Regions from separate parts of the Bacillus paramobilis genome, predicted to be linked through region 3. Evidence: a T-box and tRNA genes for the amino acid it is inferred to sense, from the RefSeq annotation. Region 3 holds a T-box; the other regions hold tRNA genes.
What was found. A T-box is a leader RNA that pairs with one kind of tRNA and senses whether it is charged. The one in region 3 lies ahead of tyrS (tyrosine--tRNA ligase), so its partner is inferred to be a tRNA-Tyr.
Positions count from the first base shown of each region.

Region 1: it has a tRNA-Tyr gene. The T-box ahead of tyrS (tyrosine--tRNA ligase) is inferred to sense a tRNA for this amino acid. The anticodon was not compared.
Region 2: it has a tRNA-Tyr gene. The T-box ahead of tyrS (tyrosine--tRNA ligase) is inferred to sense a tRNA for this amino acid. The anticodon was not compared.
Region 4: it has a tRNA-Tyr gene. The T-box ahead of tyrS (tyrosine--tRNA ligase) is inferred to sense a tRNA for this amino acid. The anticodon was not compared.

Region 1 is NZ_CP151108.1:5,130,902-5,133,077, reverse strand. It holds rRNA gene AABL52_RS26200 (23S ribosomal RNA) at 1-632, shown strand, start outside; rRNA gene rrf (5S ribosomal RNA) at 722-837, shown strand; tRNA gene AABL52_RS26190 (tRNA-Asn) at 847-921, shown strand; tRNA gene AABL52_RS26185 (tRNA-Thr) at 926-998, shown strand; tRNA gene AABL52_RS26180 (tRNA-Glu) at 1,020-1,094, shown strand; tRNA gene AABL52_RS26175 (tRNA-Val) at 1,100-1,175, shown strand; tRNA gene AABL52_RS26170 (tRNA-Tyr) at 1,193-1,276, shown strand; tRNA gene AABL52_RS26165 (tRNA-Gln) at 1,342-1,416, shown strand; tRNA gene AABL52_RS26160 (tRNA-Lys) at 1,422-1,497, shown strand; tRNA gene AABL52_RS26155 (tRNA-Gly) at 1,503-1,574, shown strand; tRNA gene AABL52_RS26150 (tRNA-Ala) at 1,586-1,658, shown strand; gene AABL52_RS26145 (glycerate kinase) at 1,774-2,176, shown strand, end outside.
Region 2 is NZ_CP151108.1:4,547,050-4,549,225, forward strand. It holds tRNA gene AABL52_RS23375 (tRNA-Met) at 1-58, opposite strand, end outside; tRNA gene AABL52_RS23380 (tRNA-Ser) at 81-173, opposite strand; tRNA gene AABL52_RS23385 (tRNA-Ser) at 229-321, opposite strand; tRNA gene AABL52_RS23390 (tRNA-Ala) at 342-414, opposite strand; tRNA gene AABL52_RS23395 (tRNA-Pro) at 430-503, opposite strand; tRNA gene AABL52_RS23400 (tRNA-Arg) at 514-587, opposite strand; tRNA gene AABL52_RS23405 (tRNA-Leu) at 591-679, opposite strand; tRNA gene AABL52_RS23410 (tRNA-Gly) at 696-770, opposite strand; tRNA gene AABL52_RS23415 (tRNA-Leu) at 800-880, opposite strand; tRNA gene AABL52_RS23420 (tRNA-Lys) at 895-970, opposite strand; tRNA gene AABL52_RS23425 (tRNA-Gln) at 975-1,049, opposite strand; tRNA gene AABL52_RS23430 (tRNA-Tyr) at 1,061-1,144, opposite strand; tRNA gene AABL52_RS23435 (tRNA-Val) at 1,153-1,228, opposite strand; rRNA gene rrf (5S ribosomal RNA) at 1,234-1,349, opposite strand; rRNA gene AABL52_RS23445 (23S ribosomal RNA) at 1,451-2,176, opposite strand, start outside.
Region 3 is NZ_CP151108.1:431,231-433,406, reverse strand. It holds gene tyrS (tyrosine--tRNA ligase) at 1-1,127, opposite strand, end outside; T-box leader at 1,180-1,395, opposite strand; gene murB (UDP-N-acetylmuramate dehydrogenase) at 1,501-2,176, opposite strand, start outside.
Region 4 is NZ_CP151108.1:4,755,784-4,757,959, forward strand. It holds gene AABL52_RS24320 (DUF3884 family protein) at 151-471, shown strand; tRNA gene AABL52_RS24325 (tRNA-Leu) at 647-728, opposite strand; tRNA gene AABL52_RS24330 (tRNA-Cys) at 739-809, opposite strand; tRNA gene AABL52_RS24335 (tRNA-Gly) at 824-898, opposite strand; tRNA gene AABL52_RS24340 (tRNA-Gln) at 904-978, opposite strand; tRNA gene AABL52_RS24345 (tRNA-His) at 1,042-1,117, opposite strand; tRNA gene AABL52_RS24350 (tRNA-Trp) at 1,137-1,210, opposite strand; tRNA gene AABL52_RS24355 (tRNA-Tyr) at 1,218-1,301, opposite strand; tRNA gene AABL52_RS24360 (tRNA-Thr) at 1,312-1,387, opposite strand; tRNA gene AABL52_RS24365 (tRNA-Phe) at 1,406-1,481, opposite strand; tRNA gene AABL52_RS24370 (tRNA-Asp) at 1,491-1,566, opposite strand; tRNA gene AABL52_RS24375 (tRNA-Met) at 1,570-1,646, opposite strand; tRNA gene AABL52_RS24380 (tRNA-Val) at 1,671-1,746, opposite strand; tRNA gene AABL52_RS24385 (tRNA-Glu) at 1,751-1,825, opposite strand; tRNA gene AABL52_RS24390 (tRNA-Ser) at 1,843-1,934, opposite strand; tRNA gene AABL52_RS24395 (tRNA-Asn) at 1,937-2,011, opposite strand; rRNA gene rrf (5S ribosomal RNA) at 2,020-2,135, opposite strand.

The DNA.
Region 1 (2,176 bases), 590 kb from region 3:
AGTGTAACGGAGGCGCCCAAAGGTTCCCTCAGAATGGTTGGAAATCATTCGTAGAGTGCAAAGGCATAAGGGAGCTTGACTGCGAGACCTACAAGTCGAGCAGGGACGAAAGTCGGGCTTAGTGATCCGGTGGTTCCGCATGGAAGGGCCATCGCTCAACGGATAAAAGCTACCCCGGGGATAACAGGCTTATCTCCCCCAAGAGTCCACATCGACGGGGAGGTTTGGCACCTCGATGTCGGCTCATCGCATCCTGGGGCTGTAGTCGGTCCCAAGGGTTGGGCTGTTCGCCCATTAAAGCGGTACGCGAGCTGGGTTCAGAACGTCGTGAGACAGTTCGGTCCCTATCCGTCGTGGGCGTAGGAAATTTGAGAGGAGCTGTCCTTAGTACGAGAGGACCGGGATGGACGCACCGCTGGTGTACCAGTTGTTCTGCCAAGGGCATAGCTGGGTAGCTATGTGCGGAAGGGATAAGTGCTGAAAGCATCTAAGCATGAAGCCCCCCTCAAGATGAGATTTCCCATAGCGTAAGCTAGTAAGATCCCTGAAAGATGATCAGGTTGATAGGTTCGAGGTGGAAGCATGGTGACATGTGGAGCTGACGAATACTAATAGATCGAGGACTTAACCATATAATATGTAGCAATGTTATCTAGTTTTGAAGGAATATATATTAAAATTCCTTTTGACATTCTGAAAAGAATGTGTATAATGATAAAAGTCTGGTAATGATGGCAGAGAGGTCACACCCGTTCCCATACCGAACACGGAAGTTAAGCTCTCTAGCGCCGATGGTAGTTGGGACCTTGTCCCTGTGAGAGTAGGACGTTGCCAGGCTTGTATTATTCCGCAGTAGCTCAGCGGTAGAGCTATCGGCTGTTAACCGATCGGTCGTAGGTTCGATTCCTACCTGCGGAGCCATTATGCTTCCATAGCTCAGCTGGTAGAGTACTTCCATGGTAAGGAAGAGGTCACCGGTTCAAGCCCGGTTGGAAGCTTGGAAAAAGTTTTAAATTTTTGGCCCGTTGGTCAAGTGGTTAAGACACCGCCCTTTCACGGCGGTAACACGGGTTCGAATCCCGTACGGGTCACCACTTTTGGAGGATTAGCTCAGCTGGGAGAGCACCTGCCTTACAAGCAGGGGGTCGGCGGTTCGATCCCGTCATCCTCCACCATATATATTTTAAATGTCGGAGGGGTAGCGAAGTGGCTAAACGCGGCGGACTGTAAATCCGCTCCTTCGGGTTCGGCAGTTCGAATCTGCCCCCCTCCACCATTTTCTTTAAAATAACCTGAGAGGGTTTATTTTTTTGAAAAGATAACCATACTAGTAAATATTAATGGGCTATAGCCAAGCGGTAAGGCAACGGACTTTGACTCCGTCATGCGCTGGTTCGAATCCAGCTAGCCCAGCCATTTACGAGCCATTAGCTCAGTTGGTAGAGCATCTGACTTTTAATCAGAGGGTCGAAGGTTCGAATCCTTCATGGCTCACCATTTTCGCGGAAGTAGTTCAGTGGTAGAATACAACCTTGCCAAGGTTGGGGTCGCGGGTTCGAATCCCGTCTTCCGCTTTTATTAATAAGGGGCCTTAGCTCAGCTGGGAGAGCGCCTGCCTTGCACGCAGGAGGTCAGCGGTTCGATCCCGCTAGGCTCCATCTAATAGAAAAGCTTACATCATATGATGTAAGCTTTTTTTGTGTTTAAAAAGACAACTTTCATATTTATCATTTAAAATGGAGAAAATGCGAAAATAAAGGATGGGGGATAATTGTGAAAGTTGTTATTGCATCTGATTCATATAAAGAAAGCTTAAAAGCTATAGAAGTATGTGAGGCTATTGAAAGAGGTTTTAGAGCAATTTTCCCTAAAGCAGAGTATGTGAAAATACCAATTGGAGATGGAGGAGAAGGAACGGTTGATTCTCTTGTTGATGCTACAGGGGGAAGGATTATATCACTTCATGTGACAGGACCGCTCAGAGAACGTGTACAGGCCTTTTACGGTATGTCTAAAGATAAAAAGACAGCGTTTATTGAAATGGCAGCAGCATCAGGATTACAACATGTTCCGGTTAAAAAGCGAAATCCACTTATTACAACGACTAAAGGAACTGGAGAGCTTATACTACATGCGCTAGACGAAGGAGCTAAGCACATTATTTTAGGACTTGGCG
Region 2 (2,176 bases), 1.2 Mb from region 3:
TGAACCTGCGACCTTCGGGTTATGAGCCCGACGAGCTACCGTGCTGCTCCACCCCGCGACAATATAATATTTTTAAAAAATGGAGGAGGTAGAGGGATTCGAACCCCCGCGCGACTCTCGCCGCCTGTCGGTTTTCAAGACCGATCCCTTCAGCCGAACTTGGGTATACCTCCATGAAGGAAAAAAGAAATATTTTATTATTTATGTCTAAACCATTTAAAAAGAAAATGGAGGAGGTAGAGGGATTCGAACCCCCGCGCGATTCTCACCGCCTGTCGGTTTTCAAGACCGATCCCTTCAGCCGAACTTGGGTATACCTCCGAGACATATAATAAATAAAGTGGAGCCTAGCGGGATCGAACCGCTGACCTCCTGCGTGCAAGGCAGGCGCTCTCCCAGCTGAGCTAAGGCCCCATGTTTTTGGGAATATCGGGAAGACAGGATTTGAACCTGCGACCCCCTGGTCCCAAACCAGGTGCTCTACCAAGCTGAGCCACTTCCCGTTAATAAAAGCGCGCCCGAGAGGAGTCGAACCCCTAACCTCTTGATCCGTAGTCAAACGCTCTATCCAATTGAGCTACGGGCGCATATGGTGCCGAGGGCGGGGGTCGAACCCGCACGGTGGTCACCCACCGCAGGATTTTAAGTCCTGTGCGTCTGCCTGTTCCGCCACCCCGGCATGTCATATTGAAAATTGGAGCGGAAGACGGGATTCGAACCCGCGACCCCAACCTTGGCAAGGTTGTATTCTACCACTGAACTACTTCCGCAAGACATGTTTGAGTTATTTTATTAAAAGTGCGGGTGAAGGGAGTCGAACCCCCACGCCAAAGGCGCTAGATCCTAAGTCTAGTGCGTCTGCCAATTCCGCCACACCCGCATATTTTGTTAAAATGGTGAGCCATGAAGGATTCGAACCTTCGACCCTCTGATTAAAAGTCAGATGCTCTACCAACTGAGCTAATGGCTCTTAATGGCTGGGCTAGCTGGATTCGAACCAGCGCATGACGGAGTCAAAGTCCGTTGCCTTACCGCTTGGCTATAGCCCATTAATTAAGAATGGTGGAGGGGGGCAGATTCGAACTGCCGAACCCGAAGGAGCGGATTTACAGTCCGCCGCGTTTAGCCACTTCGCTACCCCTCCGACATATATGGTGGAGGATGACGGGATCGAACCGCCGACCCCCTGCTTGTAAGGCAGGTGCTCTCCCAGCTGAGCTAATCCTCCATTTTGCCTGGCAACGTCCTACTCTCACAGGGACAAGGTCCCAACTACCATCGGCGCTAGAGAGCTTAACTTCCGTGTTCGGTATGGGAACGGGTGTGGCCTCTCTGCCATCATTACCAGACTATATTCATTTAAGACAAGAATCATTTTAACTTATTTAACTTTTAAAGTCAACAAGTTTTTTATATTCTTTCAAAACTAGATAACATTGCTTCATATTATATGGTTAAGTCCTCGATCTATTAGTATTCGTCAGCTCCACATGTCACCATGCTTCCACCTCGAACCTATCAACCTGATCATCTTTCAGGGATCTTACTAGCTTACGCTATGGGAAATCTCATCTTGAGGGGGGCTTCATGCTTAGATGCTTTCAGCACTTATCCCTTCCGCACATAGCTACCCAGCTATGCCCTTGGCAGAACAACTGGTACACCAGCGGTGCGTCCATCCCGGTCCTCTCGTACTAAGGACAGCTCCTCTCAAATTTCCTACGCCCACGACGGATAGGGACCGAACTGTCTCACGACGTTCTGAACCCAGCTCGCGTACCGCTTTAATGGGCGAACAGCCCAACCCTTGGGACCGACTACAGCCCCAGGATGCGATGAGCCGACATCGAGGTGCCAAACCTCCCCGTCGATGTGGACTCTTGGGGGAGATAAGCCTGTTATCCCCGGGGTAGCTTTTATCCGTTGAGCGATGGCCCTTCCATGCGGAACCACCGGATCACTAAGCCCGACTTTCGTCCCTGCTCGACTTGTAGGTCTCGCAGTCAAGCTCCCTTATGCCTTTGCACTCTACGAATGATTTCCAACCATTCTGAGGGAACCTTTGGGCGCCTCCGTTACACTTTAGGAGGCGACCGCCCCAGTCAAACTGCCCACCTGACACTGTCTCCCGGGTCGATAAGACCCGTAGGTTAGAATTTCAATACAGTCAGGGCGG
Region 3 (2,176 bases):
TTATTAATGTCTTCGCGTGCTTGTCGTCTAGATGGTTCAATTCCTAAATCAACTAGCCATTCTACGATGTTTTTCGTTTCTTTTGAAGACTCGAATGTTGGCATCTCTTTAAAGCCTTGTTCAATTTCATCAGCTGTTAACGATTTAATATCTCCGCTAAATAACGCTGCTGTAATTTTCACAGCTTGCAATAATGCCTCTTCTCCATGAACGAATTTCGTCATTTCTTCCGCTAATACTTTTTGTGCTTCACGCTTATGAGGCTCTGTTTCTACCTTCGCTGCCAATTCATCAATGCGCTCCTTCGTTAAGAACGTAAAGTATTTCAAGTATTTAACGACATCACGGTCATCTGTATTCACCCAGAACTGGTAAAATTCAAACGGTGTTGTTTTTTCAGAATCAAGCCAAACCGCACCACCTGCTGATTTACCGAACTTCGTACCATCTGATTTTAATAATAACGGAATCGTTAATCCGAACACTTTCGCTTCGTGCCCTTCTAACTTACGAATTAAATCTAAACCACTCGTAATATTCCCCCATTGGTCACTACCACCAATTTGCAGTTGAACACCTTCTTTCGTGTATAAATGATGGAAGTCCATCGCTTGCAAAATTTGGTACGTAAATTCCGTGAAAGAAATCCCTGTATCTAAACGACTTGCTACAATGTCCTTCGCTAACATGCTATTAATGCTAAAGTTTTTCCCGTAATCACGTAAAAACTCAATAATGTTTATTTCATGTGTCCAGTCGTAGTTATTTACCATCTTCACTTCGCTATTTCCGCCAAAATCAAATAGCTTTTTCATTTGCGCTGTTAACGCATCCACATTATGCTGAACTACTTCTAACGTTTGAAGTTGACGTTCTGATTGTCGTCCACTCGGATCACCGATTGTTCCTGTTGCCCCGCCAATTAAAATAACAGGATGATGGCCAGCTAACTGGAATCTCTTCATCATCATAAACGGAATCAAATGTCCGATATGCATACTATCACCAGTCGGATCCACTCCGCAGTATAGTGAAATCTTTTTCTCATCTACTAGCTTACGTAAACCTTCTTCGTCCGTCTGTTGATTAATGGCACCGCGCCATTCTAATTCATCAATAATATTCATCTTTTGTCATCCCCCTCTATTTTTTGAAAACAAAAAGTCCCTATGTCTATGACATAGGGACGATGATTCACCGTGTTACCACCCAGTTTGTATAAATAGCATAGCTACTCATACCACTCTTAGCAATAATATCGATTGCCAATCCGCTTAGCATTACCTAAGATACTCCAGAGTGTAATTCGCAAGTTTGTTTGTGCTAGGTTCCAGCAACCCCTAGCTCTCTCGTTAACAGTGACAAACTGCTACTGGGCTCTTTCAACGTATGTTATTTGTTAAATTATTAGCCATTATATTGAATTGAAAACAAATTGTCAACAATACCCAAATATTATTTCAAAATAATTCATACTTTTATACACTTTTAATTCAAAGATTACTGTAGGTCTTCCCCAATAATCCTTACTTCTCGCTCTAACTTCACGCCAAATTTCTCTTCAACGGTCTTTTGTACAAAGTGAATTAAATCAATGTAATCTTGTGCTGTTCCGTTATCTACATTCACCATAAATCCAGCGTGTTTTAGAGAAACTTCCACTCCGCCAATTCGTTTACCTTGTAGTCCTGATTCTTGAATTAATTTACCAGCAAAGTTATTTGGTGGGCGCTTAAATACGCTACCACATGAAGGATATTCTAGAGGCTGTTTTGATTCACGTTTGAACGTTAAATCATCCATTTTTGCTTTAATTTCTTCACGTACACCTTCTTCAAGTTCAAATCTCGCTTCAAGAATAATGTAATGGTTGTTCGCAAATACACTCTTACGATATCCAAATTCAAATGCTTCTTTCGTCAAAGTACGTAGCTCTCCATCACCTGTCATTACAACAGCTTCTGTTAATACAAACGATACTTCACCGCCGTAAGCACCAGCATTCATATATAATGCTCCGCCAACTGAACCTGGAATACCACAAGCAAACTCAAGACCCGTTAAATTATGATCTAATGCAATACGTGATACATCAATAATTGCTGCACCGCACTGTGCTACAATTGTCGTTCCTGTTACAGTCACACCTGTAATGTGAATTAAACTTACTGTAATC
Region 4 (2,176 bases), 960 kb from region 3:
ACATAGTATAATTTAACAAAAAAGGTTCTAACATTTCTGTTAGAGTCTTTTTATATCGCCGATACTATTTTCCATAATATTCCTACATTTCCTTCCTATTGTTGTATAATAAAAATAGGAAAAAATTTGAAGTGGAAATGAGGGAGAATTATGACACATTCAAATGAGAAAAAGGCACATGGTCTTAAAGGAATTGGAGAGAAATTAAACCCAACTATCTATCAAGTAAGATTCATGAAATTAGATGAACCCATTCAATTTGAGTCGTTTCCTGAATTAAAGGAATTAGGAGACTGGTTAAGTACTTCAACGCACATGTGGGCGTGCCACTCAACTATGTATAAGTACAACAGAGAAGAGTTTAAAAAGAAGTTTTTAGAAATTACAAAATTAACAGCTGATAATGTGCTAATATCTACTGGTGGTGTCGGATTTAACTTCATGTCACCAGGCTGGAGAAGTTCTCTCTAGAGTGCTTGAAGAGAATATTGTATAGAATACCGGAATTAAAAGGATAAAAATGAATGTTTGTTTTTATCCTTTTAATGTTTCTTAGTTTACTCACCGCACACTTTTTGTCACACCAATAAAACACAAAAAATCTCTATACAATTAGTATAGAGATTTTTTATTACGCCGTTCATGATACCGATGGTCGGGGTCGAACCGACACTCCCGAAGGAACACGATTTTGAGTCGTGCGCGTCTGCCAATTCCGCCACATCGGCACAAAAGAAAAGGCGGCAACCGGATTTGAACCGGTGATAAAGGTTTTGCAGACCTCTGCCTTACCACTTGGCTATGCCGCCATATTAAATTATATTGGAGCGGAAGACGGGATTCGAACCCGCGACCCCAACCTTGGCAAGGTTGTATTCTACCACTGAACTACTTCCGCAAAAATGGCTGGGCTAGCTGGATTCGAACCAGCGCATGACGGAGTCAAAGTCCGTTGCCTTACCGCTTGGCTATAGCCCACCGAATTCTTACTTAATTATATGTAAGTATCCATTAGATTATTTGTAATTTTTAAAATAAAAATGGGGCGACTGATGGGAATCGAACCCACGAATGCCGGAGCCACAATCCGGTGCGTTAACCACTTCGCCACAACCGCCATGTTGTGTAAATATATTTGGCAGGGGCAGTAGGAATCGAACCCACACTGGAGGTTTTGGAGACCTCAGTTCTACCTTTAAACTATGCCCCTATGTAAATGGTGGAGGGGGGCAGATTCGAACTGCCGAACCCAAAGGAGCGGATTTACAGTCCGCCGCGTTTAGCCACTTCGCTACCCCTCCGAAACTTACATGGTGCCGGCTAGAGGACTTGAACCCCCAACCTACTGATTACAAGTCAGTTGCTCTACCAATTGAGCTAAGCCGGCATATTTTATTAAGATAAATGGTGGCTCGGGACGGAATCGAACCGCCGACACGAGGATTTTCAGTCCTCTGCTCTACCGACTGAGCTACCGAGCCTTATTAAAATGGCGGTCCCGACCGGGGTCGAACCGGCGATCTCCTGCGTGACAGGCAGGCATGTTAACCACTACACCACGGGACCATTTGGTTGCGGGGACAGGATTTGAACCTGCGACCTTCGGGTTATGAGCCCGACGAGCTACCGTGCTGCTCCACCCCGCGATGATACTACTTATATAATTTATATGGTGGAGGATGACGGGATCGAACCGCCGACCCCCTGCTTGTAAGGCAGGTGCTCTCCCAGCTGAGCTAATCCTCCAAAGTGGTGACCCGTACGGGATTCGAACCCGTGTTACCGCCGTGAAAGGGCGGTGTCTTAACCACTTGACCAACGGGCCAAATATTATAAATCCTATGGCGGAGAGCAAGGGATTCGAACCCTTGATACGCTTGTGACGTATACACGATTTCCAATCGTGCTCCTTCGGCCAGCTCGGACAGCTCTCCAATGGCTCCGCAGGTAGGAATCGAACCTACGACCGATCGGTTAACAGCCGATAGCTCTACCGCTGAGCTACTGCGGAATAATATTGCCTGGCAACGTCCTACTCTCACAGGGACAAGGTCCCAACTACCATCGGCGCTAGAGAGCTTAACTTCCGTGTTCGGTATGGGAACGGGTGTGACCTCTCTGCCATCATTACCAGACATTATTCTTTTGAGACAATCATTATTATAACTTATTCACT